Linked DNA regions of Lactiplantibacillus plantarum. The protein of the gene in region 2 interacts with the protein of the main gene of each other region in a pairwise test. Links are inferred from orthologs where the notes say so. Each region holds a gene or a part of one and is shown on either strand. Other genes may lie near its edges.

Region 1 (8,865 bases), 1.0 Mb from region 2 along the record:
GATCAAGCCGCGCTTCGTTAACTTGACGTCAGTGTATTCCAAGCCCATGTCGTCAGTATTAGGCCGCCGACCAACCGTGACCATAACATAGTCAGCATGAATCTCAGTTTCTTTCCCGTCGACAGCGTAGGTAACCGTAACGCCACTATCATCTTGTTCGGAGTTTTTAGCCATCGCATTAGTAATGACATCAACCCCCTTCTTCTTAAAGCTGTTCAAGACAAGCTTGACCATATCTTTTTCGAAGTTAGGTAAGATTTGCGGTGTCCCTTCAAGAATCGTCACGTGAGCACCGAGGTTGGCATAGGCACCAGCCAACTCAGAACCAATGTACCCACCACCGATAACCACTAATTCTTTAGGCACTTCGGGCAAATTCAAGCCACCCGTCGAGTCAACGACCCGACCACTGAACTTGAAGCCCGGAATTTCAACTGGCCGTGAACCAGTTGCGATGATCAAATGTTTGAATTTATAAGTCTGACCAGTATGGTCACCATTCATCACCCGTAAGGTATGATTATCATGCATATAGGCTTCCCCACGGACCACTTCCACCTTATGCTTCTTGAGCAGCATTTCAACGCCACCAGTCAACCGATCAACAACTTGATGGTCTTTCCAGTCCTGGGTCACTTTAAAATCCAACACCGGATCCTGAATATTTTTAATACCAAAGATCTTACTGTCCTTGGCTTCTTGTAGCCGATGACCAGCACTGATCAAAGCTTTTGATGGAATACAACCAACGTTAAGGCAGACACCACCGATATATTCCTTTTCCACCACGGTGACTTTTTGGCCGAGTTCCGCGGCCCGAATCGCAGCGACGTAACCCCCAGGGCCCGCGCCGATGATCATTGTATCGCGTTCTTCAGCAAAATCTCCTACAACCATTCTGACCTCATCCTTCCATCAAAAGTAATTCTGGATCATGTAACAATTGCTTCAATAAGTTCATTGCCCGTTGTGCTGTTGCACCATCAATCAGACGGTGATCAAAACTCAAGGACAACTTCTGCATCTTACCAACAACGATTTCACCATCGTCATTGACGTAAGGTTCCTTACCGATACGCCCAACACCTAAAATGGCAACTTCCGGTTGGTTGATAACTGGGGTAAACCAGCCGCCACCAATTGAGCCAATATTACTAATAGTAATAGACCCACCACTCATTTCACTGGCCTTTAACTTGCCATCGTAAGCTTTTTGCGTATTGTCAGTAATTTCTTTGGCAATTGCAAACAAGCCCTTACCTTCAGCGTGCTTAATATTTGGCACTAACAATCCACGGTCAGTATCGGTAGCTACCCCAATATTGAAGTAGTGTTTGTAAACAATTTCCTTGTTTGCATCATCGATCGACGCGTTCAATTCTGGGAATTGTTGTAAAACCGCAACCAAAGCTTTCACGAAGTATGGTAAGAAGGTAAGATGGATGTCGCGATCCAAAGCAACTTGCTTGTACTTCTTCCGGTGTGCCATCAACGCACTCACTTCAACTTCATCAAATAAAGTAACATGTGGCGCGGTGTGTTTACTGTTCACCATAGCCTTAGAGATTGCCTTCCGAATTGGCGTCATCTTTTCACGCGTCTCTAATTCAGGTGTGTCAGAAACATATGGTTTAACTGGTGTTGGTGCTGGTGCTTCACTTGCAGCCGGAGCCGTTGTCGCTGGCGTAGCTGCCGGTTTAGCACCCGTTGCCGCTGGCGCACCCGTGTAATTGTCAATATCTTGCTTTGTGATCTGACCATGGGCACCAGTTGGCGTAACTAACGTGATGTCAATGTCCTTATCACGTGCGTACTGGCGCACTGATGGCATTGCCAAGACCCGTTTATTAGGATTGCCCGCAGCCGGGGTTCCAGTCGGTTGTGCTGATGTTGCAGCGGGAGTTTCAGCTGCTTCACTTGCCGGGGCTTCCGTCTTAGTAGCCGCTGGTGTTTCAGCCTTAGCCGCTGGCGCAGCGTCGCCAGAACCATCGTCAATCGTGACGATCACATCACCAATTTTAGCCGTTTCACCTTCTGGAACTAAAATATCAATAACTTTACCACTTACTGGCGATGGTAATTCTTCCACCGATTTATCATTTTGAATTTCAACTAGAGAATCGTCTTCTTTGACTTCATCACCAGGTTTTACGAGCCATGATGCAATTTCGCCTTCTTCAAGACCTTCACCAAGCTCTGGTAATTTAAACTCGTAAGCCATTGGATAACTTCCTTTCATGACAGTCTCAGGTGACTGTTTTTCGATGCCGCGTCTTGATTAATAGTTCAAGATTTCGCGGGTTTTTGCCTCAATTTCATCTTCAGCTGGTAACCAATCGTCTTCTGCTAATCCGAATGGGTAGACCGTATCTGGTGCGTACACCCGGCCAACTGGGGCACTGAGATAAAGCGCACCTTTTTCAGCAATCAGTGAAGCAACGTTCGCAGCAATCCCAGCCTGTCGTTGTGCTTCTTGAATCGCAACGGCCCGACCAGTCTTTTGAACAGACTTGAGAATTGTTTCTTCATCTAAAGGTGACAAGGTCCGTAAGTCAACAACTTCAACGGAGATTCCTTCTTTTTCGAGCTTTTCCGCAACCTTCAGTGACTGGTTAACTTGTGCACTGTAAGCAATCAAGGAAATATCAGTACCTTCACGAACCACGTTTGCTTTATCTAACGGAACGGTATAAGCTTCATCCGGAATATCCGCCTTCATTGACCGGTATAACTTCAAGTTTTCAAGGAAGAAAACTGGATCGTTATTCCGAATAGAAGAAATTAATAGCCCCTTGGCATCGTAAGGATTAGATGGCGTCACGACCCGCAAACCAGGAATTTGAGCTAAATAGCCTTCTAATGAGTCCGCGTGCATTTCTGGTGTATGCGTTCCACCACCATATGGTGATCGAATGGTAATCGGCATATGCCGAGTGCCACCTGTCCGGAAACGTTCCCGTGACATTTGACCAGCAATTGAATCCAAAGTTTCAAAAATGAATCCAAGGAATTGAATTTCAGGGATTGGCCGGAAACCTTCCAATGCCAGCCCAATTGATAAACCGCCAATACCGGATTCTGCTAAAGGAGTGTCAAAAACACGATCTTCACCAAATTCGGCTTGCAGGCCATCAGTTGCCCGGAAGACCCCACCGTTTTTACCAACATCTTCACCAAAAACTAAGGTCTTTTCGTCTGACCCGAGTTCTAATCGAAGTGCATCGGTGATCGCTTGAATATACGTTTTCTTTGACATGTTACTTCGACTCCTTTGCTTGGAATTCCGTAATTTGTTGTTGAATGTTTTGTGGTTGTTCCTCAAAAACATTCCCCAAGAATTCGGTCATTTTTTGCTTTGGTGCTTCATCTGCTTGTTTAACAGCAGCCTTGATATCTTCTTTAACTTGTTCAACGTATTCGTTTTCTTGATCTTCTGACCAAACACCTTGATCAGTCAAGTACTTACGGTAACGAATCAATGGATCATTATCGAACCAAGGTTGTTCTTCGTCCTTAGTCCGGTAACGCTTAGGATCATCCCCAGCATTCGTATGCGGGCCAAACCGGTATGTCAGCGTTTCAATCATGACAGGACCGTTGCCAGCAGCAGCGTATTCCCGGGCGGCCTTTGTTACTTCATAAACAGCTAGGAAGTCCATCCCATCGACCTGAACACTTGGAATACCGGCAGCAACTGCTTTTTGAGCCAACGTCTTCGCAGCTGTTTGCTTGCGCCGTGGTACTGAAATGGCATAACCATTGTTTTGAACAATGAAGACGGCCGGTGCTTCGAAGGCTCCGGCAAAGTTCATACCTTCATAGAAGTCACCTTGCGAAGTCCCACCATCACCAGTATAAGTGTAGGCAACTTTGTCTTCGGTACCGTTCTTTTTAATCCCTAAAGCCACACCGGCAGCTTGTACGTATTGAGCGCCGATAATAATCTGTGGTGGCATTGCATGGAAGTCTTCTGGATATTCGTTACCCAAGACATGACCACGAGACCACAGGAACGCTTTGTAAACAGGTAGTCCGTGTTGAATCAATTGTGGAATATCACGATAAGCAGGCATTAAAACGTCGGTTTTCTTCATCGCGGCGTTACTCCCCATCTCACTGGCTTCTTGGCCCTCAGTCGGCGCATAGAATCCTAAGCGTCCTTGCCGTGTCAAAGCGTTAGAACGTTGATGTAACGTCCGTTCCCATAACATTAATTTAAAGAATTCAACGAGTTGTTCGTTTGAATATTTAGAGACAATTTCTGGTTTAATTACTTTATCTTGACCATCCAATACTTGCACGGGCTCAAAGTCTTTCCCAAGTGCATCGCGGATCGCACCAAAATCAACAATTGGTTTTTCGTTGTCCATAAATGACACATCCCTTTCATGAACGTACAAACGTTGTGCATCGCACCGCGTTCGTAATCGTTTTCATAATTACAAGTCTAATTTACCATTGCGTTTCATCTTTTGCAAGCCCTTCCAAAGAGCGAAAAGCCGGCTTTTTCTGTCCAAATGATTGTGAACTATTTAATTTGTGCTTAATTCTGTTTTCATCTTTTTCATAACGGGCGCTACTTTTTGGCGTAGGCTTATGATAAACTAGATATTAAGTGTAAACTGCGCGATCTTAATTTTGGAGGTAATTGGAATTGATTAAAATGCGCGACATTATCCGCGAAGGTAATCACACGTTACGCGCGGAAGCAAAGCAAGTTAAATTTCCGTTGAGTGAAGCTGATCAGAAGTTGGCCAATGACATGATGGAATACTTAGAAAACAGCCAGAATCCCGAATTGGCTAAAAAATACGGACTGCGTGCCGGTGTTGGTTTAGCTGCACCGCAAGTCGACGTTTCGGAACAGATGGCTGCTGTCCTTGTTCCGAGTGAAAATGAAGATGATGAACCGGTCTTTAAAGACGTCATTATCAATCCCGTGATCATCAGTCACTCCGTCCAACCCGGCGCCTTAACTGAAGGTGAAGGTTGTTTATCCGTCGACCGTGATATTGCTGGCTACGTTATTCGACACGATCGGATTACGTTACGCTACTATAATATGGCTGGTGAAGAGAAAAAGATTCGTCTCAAGAATTATCCGGCCATTGTTTGTCAACATGAAATTGATCATCTTCATGGTATTTTATTCTACGACCATATCAATGGCGACAATCCATTTGCCGCTGATGATGATTTAGTTCTAATTTCTTAAAGTCATTTAAAAAAGCAGTCCTGAAATGTTCAGGACTGCTTTTTTGGTGCACTCGAATTCAACCGACGCAAATCTTCCAAATACTCTAAAGTGGCCTCATTCATCAAATAGGCAATATCTAAGTGGAGCTGTCCGCTGCGCAGCCACGCATCAGTCACTCGTAACGCTGGTCCAGCTTCCCGGAAAGCAACCACCTGATTGTGAATTGCGTACGCTTGCAATTCGTTATTGAATAATCGCCGAACTTCTGGCAAATCGGCCGTGACCATGCCTGGTGCATCTAGCACGTACTCAAAGGCCATCACACCACGCCCCCAGACGTCTGCGACGGGCACCGAATGAATCGCCCCCGCAACCTCTTGAATCGTCATCGCATTTGCGAGCACTTTGAATGCTGCTACCATCGCACTATCAACCGTTCGTTGGCCAGCCCGCCGAATCTTCAACGCCGCACGCTTCAGCACTTGCCGTCGCAGCAATTCATAAACGACGATTGCCATTAGTACCCCACCAATGATTGTTAACCAACTCTGCATGCTCAACCCTCAATTCTTTTTTTGTATAATGATTCACAATTTTAGGAATTTTTCATTTTATTACTTATGTTTAGCATAGCATGTTTCATCAAAAAAAATTCTTTTAACCGCTCTATTTTTGAAGAAAGTTAACATTGTATACACCCATCTCAAATTATGCTAAAATGTAAGATAATTGTTGTGTTTACACAACCTGGTGTACGGATCAAACTTTTATTTTTGCTATCTATTTAGATTACTTAGTATCTAAATAAATCTTGTTTATATTAAGGAGTTTTACGCATGATTTACAAAGTATATTACCAAGAAACCAAAGAACGGAACCCACAACGGGAAACGACCCAATCTTTGTATCTCGAAGCCGAGACCGAAGTAGCGGCACGGACCTTAGTGGAAGATAATACAGATCACAACATCGAATTTATCGAACCGTTAGAAGGTAACTTCTTGGATTACGAACAAAAAAATCCAGAGTATCACCTAACGGAGTTCAATAAATGAAACGGTTAAACGTCAAAAATAACGAAACCGCTGTTTTTGCAGTCGGCGGTTTGGGAGAAATTGGGAAAAATACCTATGGTATCCAATTTCAAGATGAGATTATTCTGATTGATGCCGGAATTAAATTCCCTGAAGATGAACTTCTCGGAATTGATTACGTTATTCCAGACTATTCTTATCTAGTTGCAAATCAGCAAAAAATAAAAGCTTTAGTGATTACGCACGGTCATGAAGATCATATCGGTGGGATTCCATTCCTATTAAAACAGATCAACGTGCCAATCTATGCCGGCCCCCTAGCCTTAGCCTTGATTAAGGGTAAGTTAGAGGAACACGGGTTATTAAAAACAACTGAATTACACGAGATCAATGAAGATACGGTGCTCAAGTTCCGTAAGACGCGTGTCTCGTTCTTCAGAACGACCCATTCAATTCCTGATACACTGGGAATCGCCGTTCAAACACCACCTGGCACGATTGTAGAGACCGGAGACTATAAGTTCGATCTGACACCAATTACTAACCAGCCGCCGAACCTTCAAAAGATGGCGCATCTCGGTGAACGTGGTGTCTTGGCGCTAATGTCAGACAGTACTAACGCCGAACGGCCAATCTGGACGAAGTCTGAACGGTGGGTGGCGCAATCAATTCGCCACATTTTTGAACAAGTTGAAGGTCGAATCATCTTTGCTACCTTTGCTTCTAACATCTCGCGGATTCAAGAGGCAGCGCAGGTCGCCCTTGAACATCATCGTAAAATCGCGGTATTTGGGCGTAGTATGGAAGCAGCTATCGTCAACGGACGTGAATTAGGCTATTTAAACATCCCTGACGAAGCCATCGTTGATGCTAACGATTTACGCTCCCTCCCCGCCAATAAAGTCATGATTCTATGTACTGGTTCCCAGGGTGAACCAATGGCGGCGCTCTCGCGAATTGCCAACGGTACTCATCGCCAGATTTCTATTGAACCTGGCGACACCGTGATCTTTTCAAGTTCACCGATTCCTGGTAATACGTTAAGTGTTAACCACGTAATCAACGAACTCGAAGAAGCCGGTGCGAATGTCATTCATGGTAAAGTCAATAACATTCATACATCTGGTCATGGTGGTCAGGAAGAACAGAAACTGATGCTACGGCTGATGAAACCAAAGTTCTTTATGCCGATTCACGGTGAATATCGAATGTTGAAGATTCACACCGAACTGGCCGAACAATGTGGTGTGCCACTAGACCATAGTTTTATCCTTGAAAATGGTGATGTGCTTGCCTTTACGAAGGATTCTGCCCGGGTTGCCGGTCACTTTGGTGCTGGCGATGTCTATGTTGATGGTTCTGGAATCGGCGATATTGGTAACGTTGTGTTACGCGACCGCCAAGTGCTTTCGGAAGAAGGTTTGGTTGTTGTCGTTGCTACCATCAATTTGAACAAAAAAGAGATCCAAGCTGGTCCAGATATTCTGTCACGTGGTTTTGTCTACATGCGCGAGTCTGGCGATCTAATTAACGAAGCCCGGCGGCATGTCTTCCGTACGATCCGGCGCAAAATGAAGTCGGATAAAGCAACCGAAGCGACTATCCGCAATGCGATTATTGACGACCTGCAGAGTTTCTTATTTGATAAGACTGAACGGCACCCAATGATTCTGCCAATGTTGATTATGAACTAACTACTTGCCGGAACGATCTCGTTCCGGTTTTTTATGGTGTAAGACTGATATGAGGTGTAATTTTGATTGCTGAATACTACATTATTATTAATGAACTGGCAGGATCTGGTCACGGTAAGGTCGTTTGGGAAACCGTCAAGCCGATTCTAGAACAACGACAGATTCGATTTGAATATCGAATTTCTGAATATGCCGGCCACACAATTCGGCTCGCAAATGAGTACGTTAAAACCATTCAACGACGACCAAACGTGACCCCGGTCATTCTGGTCATTGGTGGTGATGGCACACTGAACGAGGCCTTGAATGGTATTATGCAGGTCCCACAAGCTGAACCGATCCCGCTCGCCTACATTCCTGGAGGTTCGGGCAACGACTTTGCTCGCGGTCTGGGTATGGCGACTGATCCAGCAATTGCACTTGCACAAGTACTCAACAATATGCGGCCCCGTTCGTTAAATGTTGGTTATTTCCATGAAACCTTGAAAAACGAACACCAGTATTTCGTCAACAACGTTGGTTTAGGATTTGACGCTCAAATCGTTGATGACACAAACCGTAGCAAAAAGAAGGGCCGTCTGGGTCGTTGGGCTTATCTCAGTAACATGCTGGCCGCATATTCCCAACAGGAAGGCTTCCCGCTAACCGTACACGTTAACCGGAAGCGAGACTATTATAAGCGGGCTTTCCTTTGTACAGTCTCGAACATTCCATACTTTGGTGGCGGAGTTAAAATTCTGCCTCAGGCTAATCTGCACGATGATCAGCTCGAATTAATCGTTGTCGAAGAGCCTCACTGGTGGATTATCCTCTGGTTGTTCGTCTTACTGCTACTGGGTGGCCGTCATCTCAAGTCGCGTTTCGTTCACCATTATCGCAACGCTAACTTGCACTTATTGGTTAACTCTGTTGAAATTGGTCAGATGGATGGTCAAATTAT
Region 2 (8,798 bases):
CGCTTTTCAGTCGCAGTCACCAGTTATGGTGTGAAAAGTTAAGTAGAACAACTGTTAAATAATTAGGTGGCCTTAAAACTTCCTTTGCGTTGTCTCGCAACTCATGTTAAATTGAAGATATCTCAAAACGCTGGAAGTAAAAACAATGATAAAAGTCCATGAACTAAGCGACGATTTTCGCTGGGTCGCTGTTAATAATTACACTGAAAATGATTATCATCAACTCGTAAGTGAGGAACACGTTACCGACGAAATGTTAGGCTACGCAACCGATCAACACGAACGAGGCCGGTTGGAATATGACGCCAAAAGTGCCATCACGACCATTATTTTTGACGTGGTCACAGAAGACGTTGAGGAAGGTACTTATACCGCCCAAGTCAGTTTCATGTTGATTGACCACACCCTACTGACTTTTACGACCGATAACACAATATTCGTTGAGGATATGTTGGCAGACGAAATCGATGCCGATTGGGAAGATGTCCTGCATCCATACGACCATATCTTTAACATCTTGTACAAGCTATCACGGCAATATTTTTCGGCCATCAACAAGATCAATAAACAACGCCAAGACATTCAGATGAAGATGAAAAAGCAAATTCAGCGTTCAGTCATTATTCAATTGATGGACTTAGAAACAACGCTAGTCTATTTCCTCACGTCCCTTAAAAGTAATAACGACATGTTGCAGTCACTCAAACGGTTTGTACCGGTCAAATTCTCGGCGGCCCAATTAGAACGGCTCGACGATATTATTGTCGAGGCACAACAAGGATTGGAAATGGCCAACATTGCCTCAGACATCATCGGCCGGGTGTCGAACGCCTACTCGAACATTCTAGACAACAGTTTGAACAACACGATGTGGGTGCTGACGATTTTCTCCATCGTCCTGACAATGCCCAACATTGTCTTCGGTTTTTTCGGGCAAAACGTCGACTTACCGTTCATGAAGAATCCATTCGGTTGGGAGATTACGGTATTCATCGCCGTTGCACTATGTGCCCTAACCATTTGGTTGCTACGACGCAATTCATTTCGTAAATAAAGGAGGTTTTAAAAATGCCTAGTCGAGTTAAAGTCACGGACACCAACGATTACATCAATAAAGCTGCAATCGCTGCACAACCAATCTTGAGCACCCTTGCCCAACTGATTACATCGGAATTGCTTGACTTTACTGCTAAAATCAAGTGGAATTTGCCGTTCTATGAACATGACAAACAATACGTTAGCATTGCTGCTTATCAGGCCCACGTCAGTCTAAGTATTTCAGCCGACCTTGACGATGCGACCCTCACTGCTGCTAAAACTGCTGGTTACGCAACCGGTCAAAAGCGGCTGAACATTGGCCTGGATCAACCCGTACCAGTGGCGCTAGTTAGACAAGTCTTACAACTAATTGCTTAAATATACGCTGCTTTTAATTTCAAAAGGTTCCGAACTGTCAAACAACTGACAATTCAGAACCTTTTATTTTGGTTATTCTTATCCAATATCCAAGCTATCAAAACCAGTTTTTCTGTACAGTTTCATCGATTAAACTGAAACTGCTAAGGACTATCGCTTGCGCAACCGATAATCCTTTACATTAGCAAATCGAGACAGCTCAACCAGTTGACCGGTCGCCTTCAAATACGCATCATATTCCTGGTCAAGACCGGGAAGAACTTCATTAGTACCCGGTACAAAATGAATATCCTCATGTCCGGCAGCCGTAGCGGTCTCATAATACCACTCCTTAAACTTCAAATAACTCATCGTATCCTGTAAGTCGGTAATCCGCTGTTGTAATTCCTGCTCATGCGTTTTGAGTAATTGGTAACGATCGTTTAATGTCGTATCACCTTCGAGTCTGAGCGCAATAAAAGTAGCAATGTCAGCTACTGACACACCCGCATTTTTGAGACATACAATGGTCCTCATCAAATGTAGATCATTATCAGTAAATTCACGCCGGCCAATTGAATTACGCTTCACGAATGGCAGTAATCCCGACTTATCATAGTAACGAATGGTATCAATCGTCACTCCTAACTTATCAGCTACTTGTCCGATTGAATAACTCATACTGAACTGAACCTCCTCGATTGTCGTTTAACCACTATCTTAACGCAGCTAATCGTCTGTCGATAATGAAAGGTCCTCACGTGACTTAATTTCACTAACAATGCTTTGTAAATTAGCGAGTCCACCTTGATAGGCAAATTCACCTAATGGCAAGTGTGCCGGTACTTCTACCAAATTGGCCTGATCAAACATAACCTGAGCAATTCGGTGCGGATTGCCCGGTGCCTGAGTAACCGAGTCCGATACCGTCGTAATCGCGTCACTAAACGCGGCGTAATCTGCAATTGTCGGTACCATCTTTTGGGATGACCGCCCTGACCACTGCGTTCGAGCGCCACTTGGTTCAACCGTCATAATTTGAATCCCCAAGTCTTTTACTTCTTGCCGCAAGGTATCACTATACCCCTCAACTGCATACTTTGTCGCACTGTAAAAGCCCATAGTTGGTAGTGTCGTCAATGCCAACGCCGATGATAAATTAATAATTATCCCAGCATGGTGTGCCCGCATGGTCGGTAAAACGGTCCTAGTCACGTTAGCGAGTCCCATAACGTTAACTTCAAACATGTAGCGAACTTTCGCCATATCACTTTCTTCAATTGTTGAAAAATAGCCTAAGCCAGCATTGTTCACTAAAACATCAATAGTTCCAAAACGTTGAATCGCTTGAGCGACCCCAGTTTTAATTTGTGATTCATTTGTCACATCAATGCTTACTTTCTCAATACGCGTCGCGTCAAAAACATCTAGGTAGGCTAAATCATCGGTGTGGCGGGCAGCCGCAATCAGCTGAGTGTCAGACTGACGTGCAACAATTGTCGCGAGTTCCTTTCCAAAACCACTTGAAGTTCCTGTAATAAACCATGTTTTCATCTTTTAATCACTCCTATTAATCTTGCTGAGCTACTACTTTACTCAGTCATAGTCCTTTTAGCAGCCTTGACTAACCCATCTAACCAGCTTTGGTGACCATTTAGCATCGGATTGGGTGTTTGATTAGCTAAGTCTTTAGCAGGCTGTCCAACTTGCGATTCTTGTGTTAATAATCGAATCCGGCCATCTGTCAATTTTTCAATTAAGAAAGCGTGATAGACATCAAATTGAGTATCTGCATCACCATTTTGCCAGCCATGCCATGCTAGTCGTGCTGTTTCACCATCCGTCGGTTCAACGAGTTCCATGACCTGGGCATCGATAGGAAAACCAAATGTATCAAATCGGAAATGTTCCGCAAACTTTAGTTCAGTATTCGTTTGATCATCCAAAATAATGTTAGTCGCATTGTCATAATACGTCGTCCACTTCGATGTATCGACTAAATTTTTCCAAACAGCCGCTAAAGTCACACCGTCTGTAATGACCTCGTTTGACACGAAATTATCAGTATGCCCTGGTAAATAGTCCGTTGACCAATTAATTGATTTCATTATTAATTCCTCCATATTCGCGTTAAAATTTTATTCTAGCTAGCAAATTAACATCATGACATCTCATTGACCATTCACTAACTTTGAATAAACTTAGCTTATATGCTGGAGCTGACTCCAGGACAAGGATAAAGGACACTCATCAGTTTTAGCTTAACAAATTCTTAATATTGCTTTCTAAAACGAACCTAATTTCAACATGACGCTTATTATATTTTATCTGACTCTAACGCTCGAATAATTCGACATCAAAAAAAGCTGGTCGCCAGAATATTGATTCTAGCGATCAGCTTTTCATTACCCTTAACAAATTAGTTTTATTGCATGTGCAATAAACCCATCTTGTCCATGGTTTCCGCAATCTGAACTGAGTTCCAAGCAGCACCCTTTAAGAGGTTGTCGGAAACGTTCCACATGTGGAAGGCTTGTGGCGTTTCTTGGTCAGGACGAACCCGACCAACGAACGTGTCTTTAGAACCTTCCGCATTATGCGCTTGCGGATAAATTTGGTTATCAGGGTCGTCTTGTAAGACCACGCCTGGTGCAGCTGCCAAAGCATCTTGAATGCCCTTGACGGTTGCCTTAGGATCTTCAACTTCAAAGTAAACTGATTCGGAGTGACTCACTGGCACCGGAATCCGCACACAAGTTGCCGTTACTTTGATATCCTTACTGTCCATGTCGCCGCCACACATAATCTTTTTGGTTTCATGGATCATCTTCCATTCTTCATGGGTGTAGCCATCTTCTTCAAACACGTCAATTTGTGGTAACGCATTGAAGGCAATTGGATAATGCTTTTTGTCGCCCGCAACAGGTAAGATATGAGCTTCCATCTCTTCACCTTTTAAGTAGGCTTCCGTCTCATCATGCAATTCCTTCAAGGCCCGGTTACCAGCACCACCAACGGCTTGATAGGTTGAAACAATGACCCGCTTCAAACCAAATGCCTTGCGCACTGGTTCCAAAGCAACGACCATTTGGATGGTTGAGCAGTTCGGGTTAGCCACGATTCCATGATGAAGCTTCAATGCTTCAGGGTTAACTTCAGGAACAACTAACGGAATCTTTGGGTCCATCCGGAAAGCACTTGTATTATCAACAACTACGGCACCCCGTTTGACTGCTTCAGGGGCGAACTTCTTAGATACTGAGCCACCCGCTGAGAAGAGGGCTAAATCAATTCCTTCGAATGATTCAGGAACGGTCTCTTCAACAGTTAAGGCTTGACCATTGAACTGTAATTGTTTACCGGCTGAACGGCTTGATGCCAAAAGTTTAACTGAGTTGACAGGTAAACTCGTCTGTTCCACCATTTTGATCATCCGCGCGCCAACTGCACCAGTTGCACCGACAATCGCGACGTTATATCCACTCACTATGAAGACCTCGCTTTGATAGTTATTGAAACCTCATTATAGCACGTTTGTAAAGATTAGAAAATAATGAGTTCCATCCGACCATAAATTAATCTGTCACTGATTGCACTGCCAGCTGTTTTGCACACGCAGATCATCAAAAAAAGTAACCGTTACCATCGTTAATTAAACAGTCATTTAGCTGTCGCCTATTTTGACGTATAATGAACCTAATTCAAAGGAGGCCGCGCCATGTGTACCAGCTTAACTTATCTTGATACTGACAATCACCGCTACTTCGCCCGCACCATGGACTTTCCAACAACGACACCTTGGCGGCCAATTTTTTTGCCGCGCCGTTATCCGTGGCCAACTGGGTTAGCGACGACGCGTATGACGCAGTATGCCATTCTCGGTGGTGGTCGGCTACCTGACCACTTTAAGGCTTGTTTGATGGCTGACGGCATTAACGAAGCTGGTTTGATGTGTGCTGAACTGTACTTGCCCCACGCCGTTGAATACGCCACTCAACCACAAGTCAACCAAATTAATTTAACACCCCAAGCCTTCATCAACTGGGCTTTAGGTGAACACCAATCAGTCGCAGCCGTGATCGCCGATCTGCCAAGTGTTAACCTGGTCGGTGCGTCCTGGGGTGATGACACTGGTGAAGTCTATCCCTTTCACTGGTATCTCAGTGATGCACACACCAGTGCCGTCATCGAACCCACTGGTGGCCCACTGACGGCGCAACCGAATCCAGCCGGCGTCCTGACCAATACACCAGTCCTAAGCGACCATCAGCGCCGACTAAATCGTTATTTAGCAGTATCTGGCAACCAGATTACAACTGCCACTCGTCAGGCTGCTCAGCACGTGATTCAGACTAAGCAACCATTACCGAGCGGGCCGATTCCCACTGATCGTTTCATTCACATGGCACTTCGACGACTGGGAACACCGCAGCTAGCACCGCAACAAGTGCCGACCACTTTATTCCGCTGGTTACAAGAAGTAAGCTTGCCATACCACGCCGACCGTCGCCATCTCATCAGCCACAACTACACGCACTATCGTTGTTTGATCACGTTAGCGACTCGTACTTACCGCTTTATTCCACGCACGACTGGTCACGAACAACGACTGACACTAACACCTGAAATGGCAACAACCTGGCGAACCCCGTACCTCTTTCCTGCCGATTGAAACTAAAAAATCACGATGTTGAGACTGAACTCACATCGTGATTTTTAATTAATGACGCTGCTTCAAAAAATGATCAAATTCCTGATTGATTGCTGCTCGTACTTGGGGCTCATGTAAATCAGCTTGCGCTGCATTCGGACCACCCGTAACTTGACTAACCACTTGCAAATAGCCGAACAAGACCTGGCTGGGGTCAAGATGATACTGCTTGGCTAACGTCACGGCGAGATCATAACGATCAGGTCCTAATAAACTTGAATAATCCATTATGCCGTCCCTCCCTTCGCCTGTTCTAGCTGGCGACTCATCCGTAAGTAGGCCAAAAAGTGAAAAATGATGCCACCTGCTAGTAAGATTGCACCTAACCATACCGACCAAAACGTTGCCACGATGGCTAAGCCATAAATCGTGACACTTCGAACCGGATCAAACTTAATTGCGGTATAAAAAGCCATTGAGATTCCCGGCTTCTTTAGATCCTGGTGATGATGCAGATAAGCGTACATGAAATAAAATGTCGCCGAAATAAACAGGGCAACCAAATCATAAACGATAAATGCCGTTTGCATATCCTGTCGATTACCAGTTGTCAACGCATCTGCCACTAATGACATCGGGTAATCCAATAAGGTGATACTAAAGAGCATTAATAAGTTTAGCATATTAACGTTGCGATCAATTCGTTGTAGCATGTTGAAATAATCATGATGAAATAACCACAGCGTGCCAACGTAGAAATACGAAAAGACATACGACAAGATCAACGGCCATTGCGCTAATAGTGCCGCCAGTAAATGTCCCGGTTGGTAATCAGGAATGTGAAATTCTAAGACTAAAATTGTAATTAAAATGGCAAAAATACCATCACTGAACGCCTGAAATCGATCTGTTTTCAAAATCAGCACCTCCCACAGCGTTTTAGGATACCATAACTCACAAGTAATTACTGTAATTAACTTTTCAAACTGACGACCAAACTGCTTCTCTAACACCTGATATGGTAAGATTAAGTCAAAATAAAGTAATTGATGTGGGGGCGTCAAGACGAATGCGAAAATTATTAAAACCAAAGTGGTTGTTCTTATTTTTCTGGGGAATCGTGGTGTTTGCAAGTATTCTGATTTTACCGAACATTACCACGTTTGTGAATGAACAAACCGCAATGCCACAAGATGCAACAACGAGTCCTAAATATCAACAACAATGGGGTCACGGGTTAACCAACAGCCAGTCCTTAACGTTAGTCTTCAACAATTCAAATGGTAAATTATCCAAACAGCAACGCCAACAAATCTCCACGACCCTAGCCAAACTTAATCGCCGAGCCGATGATTATGGCATTAACCAGCTTCGAACGCCAACCGGTATGACTAATGACTGGCACTTATTACGTTCCAATGATGGTTCCACCGAATTAGCCCTTGTCGCCGTTCAGACATCCCGGGCTGACCTATCTGTGATTGCAAATCAACTTAATAATGCGATTGCAATCGCCGACCTCAATACGAGTGTCACCAGTACGGACTTGATCTACCAACAACACGTGCAACAACAACGTCGCAACTTGCTGATTAGCATGCTTGTCGGTAGTCTGCTCAGTTTAATCATTCTCGGCCTCATCTTCCGCTCACTGTTAGTGCCATTACTGAACTTACTGTGTCAAGTGGTCACTCTGATCACAACGATTAGCTTTATCACTAACGCGCGTTTAGCTTGGCATTGGCCACTGACGGCTAATGCGCTGAGCCTTGCTGGTCTAATCAGTTTAATACTGACTAGTCTATTGACATGGCACTTTATGTACGCGTATTGGCAATCGAGCGCACCAACCGCACCGACCACTGTCAGTCTCAAAATTCTGACACTTCAATATCGACAGTGGGCACTTGTTTTTATCCCATTAATACTCATAACCATCACTTTACACTGGACTGCCTTCATCTCATTAGCCGCTGCTTGGGCCATTACTGTAGCGCTTGGAATCACCTTACTGGCGGTACCGCCGCTCAATTACGCCTTTACCGCTTGGCTCGGTGATAATTTATTTTGGCCAGGAACAACGGCTTGGCCGACCCGTCCACGCAATCTATGGGGCCAATTGAGCAAGTTCGGCTACTGGCAGCCAGCGCTTGGGAGCTTGGCCGTCGCACTGTTACTACTCCCCGGCCTCATTCTTGCTAACGGCCAGTTTGCCGATGACAACTTACGACCCTGGCGCCAAAATCAGCTTAGTAATGCTGAATTAGGTCAGCAATTAGTCCAAGCTCACTTCGGTACCGGTGCCACGGCGCCAATCACAATTACACTACGAGCACCGCAGAATTTAACGCAGCAGCAATCATTACAAACAATCGATCACCTGACGACTAAACTGCGGGCCGTACCAAATGTGGCTCAAGTCATCTCAGTGACCCAGCCCACCGGCCAACCACTAAGTAATTTCTACGTTAACCAGCAACTTGCGACTATCAACATTGATTTGGCTGGTAAACTGACGAGTATGGCGAAACTCAAGAGCCAACTCACGACTGACCAACAAAGTCTGGAACAAGCAGCGACTAGTCGCCATACCAAGTCGGTCGACCAGTTGTCCGACCGCATCAATGATTTGGCTGAACTGAATGATCAAGTGCAACGGCAATTACAGGCTATTGACACGACGCTAACGACATCAGCTGAGGCTGAACCCGATTTAACCAAAGTCAATCAGCAGGTCACCAAGTTAGATCAC

The links.
Region 1: the proteins of E5260_RS04400 (region 2) and def interact in binary tests that used the Escherichia coli proteins (3 or more experiments, as listed by UniProt). The link is inferred for Lactiplantibacillus plantarum from one-to-one orthologs.

Annotation. Positions count from the first base shown.
Region 1 is NZ_CP039121.1:1,985,817-1,994,681, forward strand. What follows is about bases 3,528-6,434. They hold def (peptide deformylase), read left to right. Parts: upstream 3,528-4,654; coding sequence 4,655-5,215; downstream 5,216-6,434. Other genes in these bases: pdhA (pyruvate dehydrogenase (acetyl-transferring) E1 component subunit alpha), read right to left, coding at 3,528-4,370; E5260_RS09225 (hypothetical protein), read right to left, coding at 5,245-5,751; E5260_RS09230 (DNA-directed RNA polymerase subunit epsilon), read left to right, coding at 6,034-6,252; rnjA (ribonuclease J1), read left to right, coding at 6,249-6,434. Also shown: lpdA (dihydrolipoyl dehydrogenase), read right to left, coding at 1-897; E5260_RS09205 (2-oxo acid dehydrogenase subunit E2), read right to left, coding at 905-2,221; E5260_RS09210 (alpha-ketoacid dehydrogenase subunit beta), read right to left, coding at 2,279-3,256; more of pdhA, read right to left, coding at 3,258-3,527; more of rnjA, read left to right, coding at 6,435-7,925; E5260_RS09240 (diacylglycerol/lipid kinase family protein), read left to right, coding at 7,988-8,865. UniProt on the Escherichia coli protein: Removes the formyl group from the N-terminal Met of newly synthesized proteins. Requires at least a dipeptide for an efficient rate of reaction. N-terminal L-methionine is a prerequisite for activity but the enzyme has broad specificity at other positions.
Region 2 is NZ_CP039121.1:987,377-996,174, reverse strand. Bases 2,852-5,691 are described here. They hold E5260_RS04400 (aspartate-semialdehyde dehydrogenase), read right to left. Parts: upstream 4,883-5,691; coding sequence 3,821-4,882; downstream 2,852-3,820. Other genes in these bases: E5260_RS04395 (linear amide C-N hydrolase), read left to right, coding at 5,114-5,691; E5260_RS04405 (SRPBCC family protein), read right to left, coding at 2,988-3,503; E5260_RS04410 (SDR family oxidoreductase), read right to left, coding at 2,852-2,949. Also shown: E5260_RS04430 (VanZ family protein), read left to right, coding at 1-62; E5260_RS04425 (magnesium transporter CorA family protein), read left to right, coding at 146-1,054; E5260_RS04420 (DUF1801 domain-containing protein), read left to right, coding at 1,069-1,416; E5260_RS04415 (MerR family transcriptional regulator), read right to left, coding at 1,567-2,076; more of E5260_RS04410, read right to left, coding at 2,125-2,851; more of E5260_RS04395, read left to right, coding at 5,692-6,067; E5260_RS04390 (hypothetical protein), read right to left, coding at 6,116-6,334; E5260_RS04385 (TMEM175 family protein), read right to left, coding at 6,334-7,110; E5260_RS04380 (MMPL family transporter), read left to right, coding at 7,116-8,798.